DNA from 3 places in the Saccharothrix lopnurensis genome. Region 2 is predicted to be linked to each of the others. Evidence: riboswitches for the same ligand, from Rfam matches in the RefSeq annotation. Region 2 holds a riboswitch; each other region holds the start of a gene.
The links. Region 2 has a riboswitch for glycine ahead of gcvH (glycine cleavage system protein GcvH). Riboswitches for the same ligand answer to the same signal wherever they lie in the genome.
Positions count from the first base shown of each region.

Region 1: it holds a riboswitch for glycine, as region 2 does, so the genes downstream of both, gcvT (glycine cleavage system aminomethyltransferase GcvT) here and gcvH (glycine cleavage system protein GcvH) in region 2, are expected to answer to the same signal.
Region 3: it holds a riboswitch for glycine, as region 2 does, so the genes downstream of both, gcvP (aminomethyl-transferring glycine dehydrogenase) here and gcvH (glycine cleavage system protein GcvH) in region 2, are expected to answer to the same signal.

Region 1 covers NZ_JBHSQO010000005.1:119,022-123,240, reverse strand. Annotated here, with positions in the region: gene glyA (serine hydroxymethyltransferase) at 1-985, opposite strand, end outside; gene gcvT (glycine cleavage system aminomethyltransferase GcvT) at 1,002-2,102, opposite strand; glycine riboswitch at 2,214-2,304, opposite strand; glycine riboswitch at 2,306-2,397, opposite strand; gene ACFP3R_RS07195 (DUF3817 domain-containing protein) at 2,460-2,762, opposite strand; gene ACFP3R_RS07190 (hypothetical protein) at 2,778-3,164, opposite strand; gene ACFP3R_RS07185 (helix-turn-helix transcriptional regulator) at 3,387-3,872, opposite strand; gene ACFP3R_RS07180 (hypothetical protein) at 4,062-4,219, opposite strand, start outside.
Region 2 covers NZ_JBHSQO010000011.1:73,174-77,392, reverse strand. Annotated here, with positions in the region: gene ACFP3R_RS13220 (glutathione peroxidase) at 1-173, shown strand, start outside; gene ACFP3R_RS13215 (L-serine ammonia-lyase) at 232-1,596, opposite strand; gene gcvH (glycine cleavage system protein GcvH) at 1,599-1,979, opposite strand; glycine riboswitch at 2,103-2,198, opposite strand; gene ald (alanine dehydrogenase) at 2,393-3,499, shown strand; gene ACFP3R_RS13200 (hypothetical protein) at 3,841-4,023, shown strand; gene ACFP3R_RS13195 (hypothetical protein) at 4,029-4,219, shown strand, end outside.
Region 3 covers NZ_JBHSQO010000003.1:40,140-44,358, reverse strand. Annotated here, with positions in the region: gene gcvP (aminomethyl-transferring glycine dehydrogenase) at 1-2,420, opposite strand, end outside; glycine riboswitch at 2,569-2,658, opposite strand; gene ACFP3R_RS03985 (MerR family transcriptional regulator) at 2,883-3,458, opposite strand; gene ACFP3R_RS03980 (bifunctional nuclease family protein) at 4,146-4,219, opposite strand, start outside.

The DNA.
Region 1 (4,219 bases), on a different contig from region 2:
CCAGGTCGACCAGCACCAGGTGCACGTCCGTGCCGCCGGTGAGCACCTTCACCCCGGCCGCGGCCGCGTCGGGCCGCGACAGGCGCTCGGCGAGGATCTTCGCGCCCTCGACCGTGCGGCGCTGGCGGTCGACGAACTCCGGCGACGCGGCGTGCTTGAACGCCACCGCCTTGCCCGCGATCACGTGCTCCAGCGGGCCGCCCTGCTGGCCCGGGAACACCGCCGAGTTGATCTTCTTGGCGAGGTCGGCCTCGTTGGTCAGGATCACGCCGCCGCGCGGGCCGCCCAGCGTCTTGTGCGTGGTGGTGGTCACCACGTGCGCGTGCGGCACCGGGCTGGGGTGCAGGCCCGCCGCCACCAGGCCGGCGAAGTGCGCCATGTCCACCATCAGGTAGGCGCCGACCTCGTCGGCGATGCGGCGGAACTCCGCGAAGTCCAACTGGCGCGGGTAGGCCGACCAGCCGGCCACGATCAGCTTCGGCCGGTGCTCCAGGGCCAGCCGCTCGACCTCGGCCATGTCGACCCGGCCGTCGGACTCGGCCACGTGGTAGGGCACGACGTGGTAGAGCTTGCCGGAGAAGTTGATCCGCATGCCGTGGGTCAGGTGGCCGCCGTGCGCCAGGTCCAGGCCCAGGATCGTGTCGCCGGGCTGGAGCAGGGCGAACATCGCGCACGCGTTGGCCTGCGCGCCCGAGTGCGGCTGCACGTTGGCGAAGCCCGCGCCGAACAGCTCCTTGACCCGCTCGATGGCCAGCCGCTCGACGACGTCGACGTTCTCGCAGCCGCCGTAGTAGCGGCGGCCCGGGTAGCCCTCGGCGTACTTGTTGGTCAGCACCGACCCCTGCGCCTGGAGCACCGACACCGGCGTGAAGTTCTCGGAGGCGATCATCTCCAGCGTGCTCTGCTGCCGGTGCAGCTCGGCGGCCACCGCGTTCGCGACCTCCGGGTCGAACTCCGCGAGGGACGTGGTGAAGTGCTCGGACATGTGGATCTTTCTCCTGTCAGCTGGTGCGCTTGTAGAACGGCAGGGCGACGACCTCCACCGGCTCGTGCCTGCCCCGGACGTCGACGAACAGCGGCGTGCCCGGCCGGGTGTGGTCGACGGCCACGTAGGCCATCGCCACCGAGTAGCCCAGCGTCGGCGACAGGGCGCCGCTGGTGACCTCGCCGACCGGGTCGCCCGCCGCGTCCAGCACCGGGTACCCGTGCCTCGGCGCGCGGCGCGAGGTGGTCTTCAGGCCGACCAGGGCGGTGTCCGCGCCCCGCTCTGCGGCGGCGGCCAGCGCCTCGCGGCCGACGAAGTCGCCCGGCTTGTCGAGCTTGACCACCCGGCCCAGGTTCGCGTGGAACGGGGTGCGGCCCCGGCCCAGCTCGTTGCCGTAGAGCGGCATCCCCGCCTCCAGGCGCAGGGTGTCGCGGCAGCCCAGGCCGGCGGGCCGCAGGTCGTGCGGCGCGCCCGCCTCCAGCAGCGCCCGCCACACGGGTGCGGCGTCGTCGGGGGCGGTGAACAGCTCGAAGCCGTCCTCGCCGGTGTAGCCGGTGCGGGCGAGCAGCACGGGCCGGCCCGCCACCTCGGTCCGGTAGGAGGCGTAGTACTTGACCGTCGACAGGTCGGTGGGGGTGAGGCCGGCGAGGATCGCGGTGGAGTTCGGGCCCTGCACGGCCAGCAGGGCGTAGTCCGCGGACCGGTCCTCGACGGTGGTGTCGAAGCCCGCGGCGCGCTCGACCAGCGCCCCGTGCACGACGGCCGCGTTGGAGGCGTTGGCCACGACCAGGTACTCCTGCTCGCCCAGGCGGTAGACGATCAGGTCGTCGACCACGCCGCCGTCGGCCTCGCAGATCATCGTGTAGCGGGCGCGGCCGACGCCGATCGCGGAGGCGTGCCCGACCAGGGCGTGGTCCAGCGCGGCGCCCGCCCCGGGCCCGGTGAGCACGATCTCGCCCATGTGGGTCAGGTCGAACAGGCCCGCCGACGTGCGCACGGCGTGGTGCTCGGCCAGCTCGCTGTCGTAGCGCAGCGGCATCCGCCAGCCCGCGAAGTCGGTGAACATGGCGCCCAGCGCCTCGTGCTCGGCGTGCAGCGGCGTGCGGCGGCTTTCCATCGGGCGGGGTCCTCCCTGGGTGCGGACATGCCGGTAGCGCCGACCGGTCGGGTCGGCGGGGCACGGGTGAAGGATGGCACGGTCCACCGGAGACTCCTCGTCGAGTGAGCCTCCCCCTCTGTCATGAGCCTGAGAGCTTCGCCGCCGTGGGGCGGCTTGCACCGTGGGCGAGGCGCGCAGGGGCGCCTGCTTTCCAGAGTTGCCTACGTCGGCGGTAGCTGTGCCTGAGAGATTCCGGGGAGGAGTTGCTCCTTCGGCGCCCCGGCTTGCCCGGGGACTCTCCCGCTCGACGTCGATGGCCGTGTTCAGTTGGTACCGCCAGACGCTAGGCGGGCCCGGGGGTCCGGTCAACCCTGGTCACAGGGCCTTGCCGGTCCGGACGCCCTCCACGACCCTGCGCTCGGCGTAGAACGACACGAACGGGATCGTGCCGGCGAGCAGCACCAGGGCCGTGCCCTTGATCGACCAGCGGGCCTTGAGCGCCAGGTCGACGGTCAGCACCAGGTAGACCGCGTAGAGGAAGCCGTGCACCGGGCCGACGACCCGCATCATGGTCTCGGAGTCGCCCACGTACTTGGCGAACATGGCGGCCACGAGCAGCAGCAGGCCGACACCGACCACGTAAGCCATGAACCGGAACCTGGTCAACGCGCCGTCCATCGCCCTACCCCTGCCTCACCGCTGGTCCCGCGCGTGCAACTCGGCGAGCATCCGGTTGTAGGCCGCCAGCTCGTCGTCCTGGTCTTCGCGCGCTCTCCTGACGGGCCCAACCGTAACGACCCGCTCCACCGGCTCCGCCACCGGCTCCTCGGGTCGGCCGTCGGTCGGCGAACCGGCCGCCTCCGCCTTGCGCCGGGCGTCCAGCTTGCGGATGCGCCACACCATGAAGGCGGGGAAGAGGCCGAACAGGGGCCACTGGAAGACGTAGCCGAGGTTCTGGAACGTGCCGCCGGCCCGGGAGAACCGCTCCCACTGCCAGTAGGCGAGACCGCAGCACACGATCAGGGAGGCCACGCAGACCAGCGCGATGGCGACTCGCTTGGGGGTGATGAGGCCCGGCACGCCTCCAGGGTACTTCGCCCGCCGGACCGGGTCGGCGGTCGGGTTTGCCGGTCTTGCCGGAGTCACCCGCGCACGGGTCGGTGGGGCCGGGGCCGGGTTTTCCGGACCGGGGATCCGGTTGCGGATCCCGGTCGGGTTCTCGGGCGAGGGCTCCTCCCACAGGAGCCCGTCCCTCGGGCGTGGGCTCCCTGACCACAGGAGCCCGTCCCTTCTTCGATCGGACTAGGCGACGCCGTCCCGGCGTTGCCTCTGCAACCTGGCCACGCACCAGGCCGCCGCACTCCCCCGACGCAGGTGCTGGAGCACCGTCATCGGCCCGAGCCGACGACCGAGGTCGGCGGGCGAGAGCCCGGCCGCCCGGTAGTCCAGAGCGCGCTGGTCCAGCGGGCTGATGCCCGCGTCCCACCACTGCTCCGCCTCGGACAGGTCGCCCACCAGCTGCCAGTAGCTGGCCGCGGCCGCGAGCAGGGCCTCGGGCACCTCGGGCGCCCGCTTCCGCATCGCCGCCACGTAGGCGGGGTCCGCGGACTCGACCCGCACCAGGCCCCGGGGACCACCACTCGCCCGCTGCACGGGGATTCCCGGAGAGGGCGGGGCTTCCGCGAGCCACGCGTCCTTGATCCGGTTCACCTCCTGCATCTCGGCGTCGTCCGAGCGCTCAGCCGCCCACTGCCTCAGCAGCTCGTCGACTCCGGAGTCCTCGACCATTCTGCCTCCTCGTCGGTCGAAGATCAGCCAATGCAGCGCACCGTATTAGCGGGTACCGACAACCGCTAGACCCCGGTTTGTCAAAAACCCTGTTACCAGCGCGTTATAGCCCTCATTCCACCCGTACGGTCCAACGAAGAGGCCCTGATGTCACCGACCGTCACCGCATTGAGCGGACCGGCCGGGGGGCTAGGCGAAGAGGCTGCGGACGAAGGTGATGATCGACTCTGCGCCCTGCTCAAGCCACCCGAGGCCGGTGCGCACACCTTCGGCCGACTCGTTCGGCTGGGTGATCAGGAGGAACAGCACCAGCGCGACCGCCGCCAGCGTCAGCACCTTCTTGACGT
Region 2 (4,219 bases):
ACCGGGAGCTGACCGCCGTCCCGGACGCCGCGGGCGAGGCCGGCGACGTGCAGTGGAACTTCGAGAAGTTCCTGCTGTCCCCGACCGGCGAGGTGGTCGCCCGCTTCCGCCCGGCGACCGACCCGGAGGCGGACGAGGTGGTGGCGGCGGTCGAGTCCGCGCTGCCGCGCTAGGACCCGGGCGGTTCCGCCCGACCGGACCCGAGGGCCCGGTCGGGCGGAGCTCACCGGATCAGCACTCGATGACGTTCACGGCCAACCCGCCGCGAGCCGTCTCCTTGTACTTGTCCTTCATGTCCCGGCCGGTCTCCCGCATGGTCTTGATGACCTTGTCCAGCGACACGAAGTGCGACCCGTCCCCCCGCAGCGCCATCCGCGCCGCCGTGATCGCCTTGATCGACGCCAGCGCGTTGCGCTCGATGCACGGGATCTGCACCAGACCGCCGATCGGGTCGCAGGTCAGCCCGAGGTTGTGCTCCATGGCGATCTCGGCCGCGTTCTCCACCTGCTCCGGCGTCCCGCCCAGCACCTCGGCCAGCCCGCCGGCCGCCATCGAGCAGGCCGAGCCGACCTCGCCCTGGCAGCCCACCTCGGCCCCCGAGATCGACGCGTTCTCCTTGAACAGCACGCCGACGGCACCCGCGGTCAGCAGGAAGCGCACCACGCCGTCGTCCGACGCGCCCGGCACGAACCGCCTGTAGTAGTGCAGCACCGCGGGCACGATGCCGGCCGCGCCGTTGGTCGGGGCCGTCACCACCCGGCCGCCCGCGGCGTTCTCCTCGTTCACCGCCAGCGCGAACAGCGTCACCCAGTCCATCACCCGCAGCGGGTCGGTGGCGTAGTGCTCGGCCGCCAGCAGCTGCCGCATCTCCGCGGCCCGCCGCCGGACCTTGAGCCCGCCGGGCAGCACGCCGGACTCCGTGCAGCCCCGCTCGACGCAGTCCTGCATCACCTGCCAGATGTGCAGCAGGCCGCCCCGGATGTCGGCCTCGTCCCGCCACGACCGCTCGTTGGCGAGCATCACCTCGCTGATCGACAGCCCGGACTCGCGGGTGCGGGCCAGCAGCTCGTCACCGGTCTTGAACGGGTGCGCCACCGGCGTCTGGTCCGGCTTGATCCGGTCGGTCCCGGTGGCCGTCTCGTCGACCACGAACCCGCCGCCGACCGAGTAGTACACCGCCGAGTCCACCACCGCCGAACCCGCGTAGGCCGTGAAGCTCATCCCGTTGGGGTGCAGCGGCAGGGACTTGCGCCGGTGCATGACCAGGTCGCCGTCCTCGGCGAAGGCGATCTCCCGCTCACCGCCCAGCCGGAGCCGCCCGGTCGCGCGGATCTCGGCCACCCGCACCTCGGCCCCCGAGGGGTCGACCTCCTCCGGGCGGTGCCCCTCCAGCCCGAGCAGCACCGCCTTCGGGCTGCCGTGGCCGTGGCCGGTCGCCCCGAGCGACCCGAACAGCTCCACCCGCACCCGGTCGACGGACGCGAGCGCGGGGCGCAGCCGGGCGGCGAACATCGTCGCCGCCCGCATCGGGCCGACCGTGTGCGAGCTGGACGGCCCGATGCCCACGGAGAACAGGTCGAACACGCTGATCGCCACGATCAGCCCTCGGTCAGTTCCGCGTACTTCGCCGCGGTCAGCAGGCCGGTGGCCTCCTCGACCGCCACCTTGAACAGCCAGCCGCGCCCGTACGGGTCGTTGTTGACCAGCGACGGGTCGGCGACCACGGCCGGGTTGACCTCGACGACCTCGCCGGTGACCGGCGCGTACAGCTCGCTGACCGACTTGGTGGACTCCAGCTCGCCGCACACCTCGCCGGAGGTCACCCTGGTGCCCGCCGCCGGCAGGTCGACGAACACGATGTCGCCCATCGACCCGGCCGCGTACGAGGTGATGCCGACCGCCACGGGGTCCGGGGTGCCCGGCACCCAGTCGACCCACTCGTGCTCGGGGGTGTACAGCAGCTTCTCCGGAAAGGTCACGACAGCGCTCCCTGGGTGGTGGTCCTGGTTCCCCCACTCTGTCCTGGGACCTGAGAGCTTCGCCGCACGAAGCTGCGGCTTGCACCGTTGGTGCGCGCCGTGGGGCACGCTTTCCAGAGTCGCCTCACCCGAGCGGTTCTCGCTGCCTGAGAGTGTGCGGGGTGCTTGCTCCTTCGGCGCCCCAGACGACACACCTGGGGTCTCTCCCGCGCGGGTTCCGGCGCCTCACGCGACGCCGCGGCCGATGTTCAGTTGGCTGTCCGCACGCTAGGTGGCGGGCGGGAGGGTGTCAACGCGCCGCACGACTTGTCCTCCCGGCACAACCGACCCCCCGGCCGTTGGTGCCGCGGGCACGATGACACCGCGTTCCGGGTACCCGACCTTTGGTGCAACGACGGCCGAAGGAGCCCACCGTGCGGATCGCAGTCCCCCGCGAGATCAAGAACCACGAGTACCGCGTCGCGCTGACCCCGGCGGGCGCCCACGAGCTGACCACCCGCGGCCACGAGGTCTACGTGGAGGCGGGCGCCGGGCTCGGTTCGGCCATCCCCGACGAGGAGTACCTCGCCGCGGGCGCGAAGGTGCTCGCGGGCGTGGACGACGTGTGGTCCGAGGGCGAGCTGGTGCTCAAGGTCAAGGAGCCGATCGCCGAGGAGTACCCCCGGCTGCGCGAGGGCCAGGTCCTGTTCACCTACCTGCACCTGGCCGCCGACCGGCCGCTGACCGAGGCGCTGCTGGCGTCCCGCACCACGGCCATCGCCTACGAGACCGTGCAGACCCCGAACGGCGCGCTGCCGCTGCTCGCGCCCATGTCCGAGGTCGCGGGCAGGCTCGCGCCGCAGGTGGGCGCGTTCGCGCTGATGAAGCCCTCCGGGGGCCGCGGGATGCTGCCCGGCGGCGTGCCCGGCGTGCACCCGGCGCGCGTGGTCGTCATCGGCGGCGGCGTGGCGGGCCTGAACGCGGCCACCATCGCCGCGGGCATGGGCGCGGACGTCGAGATCCTGGACACCAACATCGACCGGCTGCGGCACGTCGACGCCCTGTTCCAGGGCCGGTTGCGCACCGTCACGTCCAGCCGCTACGCCGTCGAGCAGGCCGTGCGCGAGGCCGACCTGGTGATCGGGGCGGTGCTGGTGCCCGGCGCCAAGGCCCCGAAGCTGGTGTCCAACGAGCTGGTGGCGCAGATGAGGCCCGGCTCGGTGCTGGTGGACATCGCGATCGACCAGGGCGGTTGCTTCGCCGACTCGCGGCCCACCACGCACGCCGACCCGACCTACCCGGTGCACGAGTCGGTCTTCTACTGCGTGGCCAACATGCCCGGCGCGGTGCCGCGCACCTCGACCTACGCGCTGACCAACGCGACCCTGCCGCACGCCGTGGCGCTGGCCGACCGGGGCTGGCGGGAGGCGCTGCGCGCGGACGCGTCGCTGGCGCTGGGCCTGAACGCGCACGAGGGCGCGCTGACCAACCTGCCGGTGGCGCAGGCCCACGACCTGGAGCACACCGCGCTCGCGATCTGATCCCGGAAGGAGAGGGCCCCGCTCACCGAACGTGAGCGGGGCCCTCGACATAAAAGGCGGCCCGCTCAACCAGCCTGGGGGTCACTGGGAGCGGGCCGCGCTGCCAATCCTAGCCGGAGTCGGGGGTCCGTGCCCAGCGGGCCCACCGGTCCGGCCGACAGCACCCGACCGGTGAACCACCGTGCGTGCGCATCGCTCAAGCGAAAGGGTGAACATGGCGGGTAACGGGTAAGTCACGGCGCCTCGTCGGCCGATGGACAGGACTGGGAACCCCCGCGACTACGCAGCGGGGTCGTCCGCTCGCGCGGCGAGGCGCCGCGCCAATCCCGATCGGAGTCCCGATGGCCGAACCCCAGGGCTGGATCGACTGCCACGACCCGTTCGGGCGCGACCGGTCCATGACCGTGATCGTCGAGGACGACCGGGTGCTCCTGGTCGCCCCGCCCGGAGAGTCCGCTGTGATGTCCGTCACCCAAACCCGACGACTGCACCGCCTGCTCGACCAGGCCGCGGACAGGATGTGAGCGGCGTGGACGAAGCGCTGCGGGCCGCCGTGCTGCGCCGGCTGGCCCTGCTCGACGAGGTCGCCGAGCGCGGCGTGGACGAAGCGCTGGTGCCGCTCGCGCGCGCCGAGATCCACCGCCTGGCCGACGGCTGGCGGCTGCTGCTGACCGTGCACCAACCGGATCCGGACAGCCGCTGCCGGGTGTGCCCCGGCGT
Region 3 (4,219 bases), on a different contig from region 2:
TAGAGCACCGGGAAGTGCTCGTCCAGCCGCCGCGCCACGTAGTTCGCCGCGGCCACCGCGGTCAGGGTCGCCCGGCGCAGGCCGTCGGCGCCCATCATCCGCACGTACGCCCACGAGATCGGCAGGATCGACGCCGAGCCCCACGGCGCGCCGCTGATCGGGCCCACGCCGGTCTCCGGGCCCGCGGCGGGCTGGAGCGGGTGGTTGGGCAGGAACGGCGCCAGGTGCGCCCGCACGCCGATCGGGCCGACACCGGGGCCGCCGCCGCCGTGCGGGATGCAGAACGTCTTGTGCAGGTTCAGGTGGGACACGTCCGAGCCGAACCTGCCGTACCGCGCCAGGCCGATCAGGGCGTTGAGGTTCGCGCCGTCCACGTACACCTGGCCGCCGGCGTCGTGCACCAGCCCGCACACCTCGCGCACGGTGTCCTCGTACACGCCGTGCGTCGACGGGTAGGTGATCATGATGGCGGCCAGGTCGTCGCGGTGCGCCTCGACCGTCTCGCGCAGGTGCCCCAGGTCGACGTTGCCCTTGTCGTCGCACTTGACCACCACGACCCGCATCCCCGCCATCACGGCCGACGCGGCGTTGGTGCCGTGCGCGCTGGACGGGATCAGGCACACGTCGCGGTGCACGTCGCCGTTGGCGCGGTGGTAGGCGCGGATGGCCAGCAGGCCCGCGAACTCGCCCTGGCTGCCCGCGTTGGGCTGGATCGACACCGCGTCGTAGCCGGTGACCTCGGCGAGCCACCGCTCCAGGTCGCCGATCAGCTCCAGGTACCCGGCGGCGTCCCCGACCGGCGCGAACGGGTGCAGCTCGGCGAACTCCGGCCAGGTGACGGGCTCCATCTCGGCCGCGGCGTTGAGCTTCATCGTGCACGAGCCCAGCGGGATCATGCTGCGGTCCAGCGCCACGTCCTTGTCCGACAGCGACCGGAGGTAGCGCAGCAGCGCGGTCTCCGAGCGGTGGGTGTGGAACACCGGGTGGGTCAGGTAGTCGGAGGTGCGGCGCAGGTCGACGGGGATGCCGTCGGCGGTGTCGGCGTCCAGGGCGTCCACGTCGGTCACGGTGACGCCGAACGCCCGCCACACCAGCCGCAGGTGCTCGCGCGTGGTGGTCTCGTCGCAGGCGACGGAGACCACGTCGTCGTCCACCCGCCACAGGTTCACGCCCAGCTCGCGCGCCGCGGCCACGACCTCGGCGGCCCGGCCCTCGACGCGGGCCCTCACGGTGTCGAAGAACTCGCCGTGCACCACCTCCACGCCGGCCTCGCACAGGCCCGCGGCCAGCACGGTCGCCATCCGGTGGGCGCGGGTCGCGATCGCCCTCAGGCCCTCCGGGCCGTGGTAGACCGCGTACATCGAGGCGATCACGGCCAGCAGGACCTGCGCGGTGCAGATGTTGCTGGTCGCCTTCTCGCGGCGGATGTGCTGCTCGCGGGTCTGGAGCGCCAGCCGGTAGGCCGGGTCGCCGTCGGCGTCCACGGACACGCCCACCAGGCGGCCCGGCAGCTGCCGCTCCAGGCCCTGGCGCACCGCCATGTAGCCGGCGTGGGGGCCGCCGAAGCCCATCGGCACGCCGAAGCGCTGGGTGGTGCCGACCACGACGTCCGCGCCGATCTCGCCCGGCGGGCGCAGCAGCGCCAGCGCCAGCAGGTCGGCGACGACGACGGCCTGCGCGCCGGCCCGGTGGATCTCCTCGACGACGGACGCGTGGTCGAGGACCGCGCCGGACGCGCCGGGGTAGGACAGCAGCACGCCGAAGAAGTCGCCGCCCAGGCCGAGGCCCTCCAGGCCCTGCGACAGGTCGGCCGTGACGACCTCGATGCCCAGCGGCTCGGCGCGGGTCTCGATGACGGCGAGGGTCTGCGGCAGCGTGTCGGCGTCGACCACGAACCGGTTCGACCTCGCCCGGCCCGCGCGGCGGACCAGCGTCATCGCCTCGGCGGCGGCCGTGGACTCGTCGAGCATGGACGCGTTGGCCACGGGCAGACCGGTGAGGTCGCCGACGACGGTCTGGAAGTTCAGCAGGGCCTCCAGCCGGCCCTGGGAGATCTCCGGCTGGTAGGGCGTGTACGCGGTGTACCAGGCCGGGTTCTCCAGCACGGTGCGGCGGATCACCGGCGGCGTGGTGGTGCCGTAGTAGCCCAGGCCGATCATCTGGGTCATCGGGCGGTTGCGGGCCGCCAGGGCGCGCAGCTCGGCCAGGGCCTCGGTCTCGGTGGCGGGCGCGGGCAGGTCCAGCACCAGTTCGCGCTCGCGGATCGAGTCGGGCACGGCGCGCTGGGCCAACTCCTCCAGGGAGCCGACGCCGATCACGTCGAGCATCCGCGACAGCTCGGCGGGCCGGGGGCCCACGTGCCGGTCGGCGAAGGGGGTGCCGTGCTCAAGAGCGGCGAGGGGGATGCGGTCCTGCGTCATGAAGCGCCTCCGGGCTACGGGCAGACTCCTGCCGTGGCCCTCCCCCTCTGTCTCCCGCCCGTCGCCGGGCGCCTGAGAGCTTCACCCGGTGGTGACCGGGCTTGCACCGTCGGCGGGGTCGGTGGCCCGACCCGCTTTCCAGAGGCGTCTCACCCACGCGGTCCTTGCGCCTGAGAGGTTCCGGGGAGGATTTGCTCCTTCGGCGCCGAGCGGGCTCGGACTCTCCCGCGCGGGATAAAGCGACTGCGCGCGAATCGTACCCAACCCGGACGCCGCCGGTCCTGCCGGCGCGACGTGGATCTCATCACCTGGACAGCGGGGTTTGAGCGGGTTTTCCAGCGGGCACATTCCCGGTACCCGACCGCGACAGGTCGTGTTCGCGCCGTGCCCGATCCGCGGTTCCGCTCACCCCACCGCCGGCCTTTCCCGCTTCCGCGCCCGGCGGTCCCCCCGCGAGCGCTCTCAGCCGGTGGCCCGGGTGCGCCTGCGGCGCGACAACTCGTCGTTGGAGGCCGCCACGACCTCGGCGCCGTCGGCGCGCTCGGCGGGGAACTCGTGGATGGTGCCGCTGATCTCCCGCATGGCGCCGCTGACCGCGATGCCGAACACGCCCTGGCCACCCTGGAGCAGGTCGACGACCTCCTCGGGCGAGGTGCACTCGTAGACCGTGGTGCCGTCGCTGAACAGCGTGATGCGGGCCAGGTCCTGCACGCCGCGGCGGCGCAGGTGGTCGACCGCGACCCGGATGTTCTGGAGCGAGACGCCGGTGTCCAGCAGCCGCTTGACGACCTTCAGGACGAGGATGTCCTTGAACGAGTACAGGCGCTGGCTGCCGGAGCCGTGGGCACTCCTTATGGTCGGGCTGACCAGGTCCGTGCGGGCCCAGTAGTCCAGCTGGCGGTAGGTGATGCCCGCGATCTGGCACGCGGCCGGGCCGCGGTACCCGACCAGCTCGTCCGGCAGCGAGGAGTCCGGGAACAGCTCGCCCTGTTCGCCGGAGCCGGAGCCCGCCCGGATGATGGGCGCTTCCTGGACCACGCCTGCCTCCCCTCGGTCCGGCCACGACGACCGGCGACCAACGTGAAGCCGCCGCAGTGCCCGAATCACACCGCGGCAATTCACCTGAGCTCGACGGTAAGACCGGCTAGGGGGCAGGTCAACGCGACGCGCGGGACGCGTCTGACCTCAACCTGAGGTAGAGGTTGAGAGAGTCGGCCGTTGTAAGCCATTCGGGTGACGTTTAGTGATCGTTTAGCGGCGGAATGCTGACGTTGTGTAATCCAGAAGTGTGACACCGGGGGGTGGCACGCGGGGTTGATCCACAACGCACCGCACACACCCGCGAGGGGTTCGGCCGCTGGTCGGACCTCTCGCAGGTGGTACTCGCCCGGCGCGGGTGGAGGGTCGGCGGCGGGGGTTTGACGGGGGTCGGCGCGGGGGCCTCCGGCGGCCGGCGCGGGCCGGGGAGGCGGGCCTCCCGGAAGTTCGCCCGACCGGTGGGTACGGCGGACGGGGCCTGAACGGCACGCCCGGGTCCGGGTCGGCGCGGCGGGGCCGCACGCCCGGGGCCCACGCACCACACCGGGACCGCTCACCACGCTCGTCCACGGGCGGGGCCGGTGGGTATTGGCGGGGCACCGGGGCCGGGCCGTCCTGGCCCGAGAAGCACGACAGGGCCCCCGCACGGGGACCCTGTCGACGAGATGACGGGAGAGCCGGCACCGCTCAGGTGTCGGCACCCCGGAAGTCCTCCGGCGACACGGAGTCGAGGAACTCGCGGAACTTCTCGACCTCGTCCT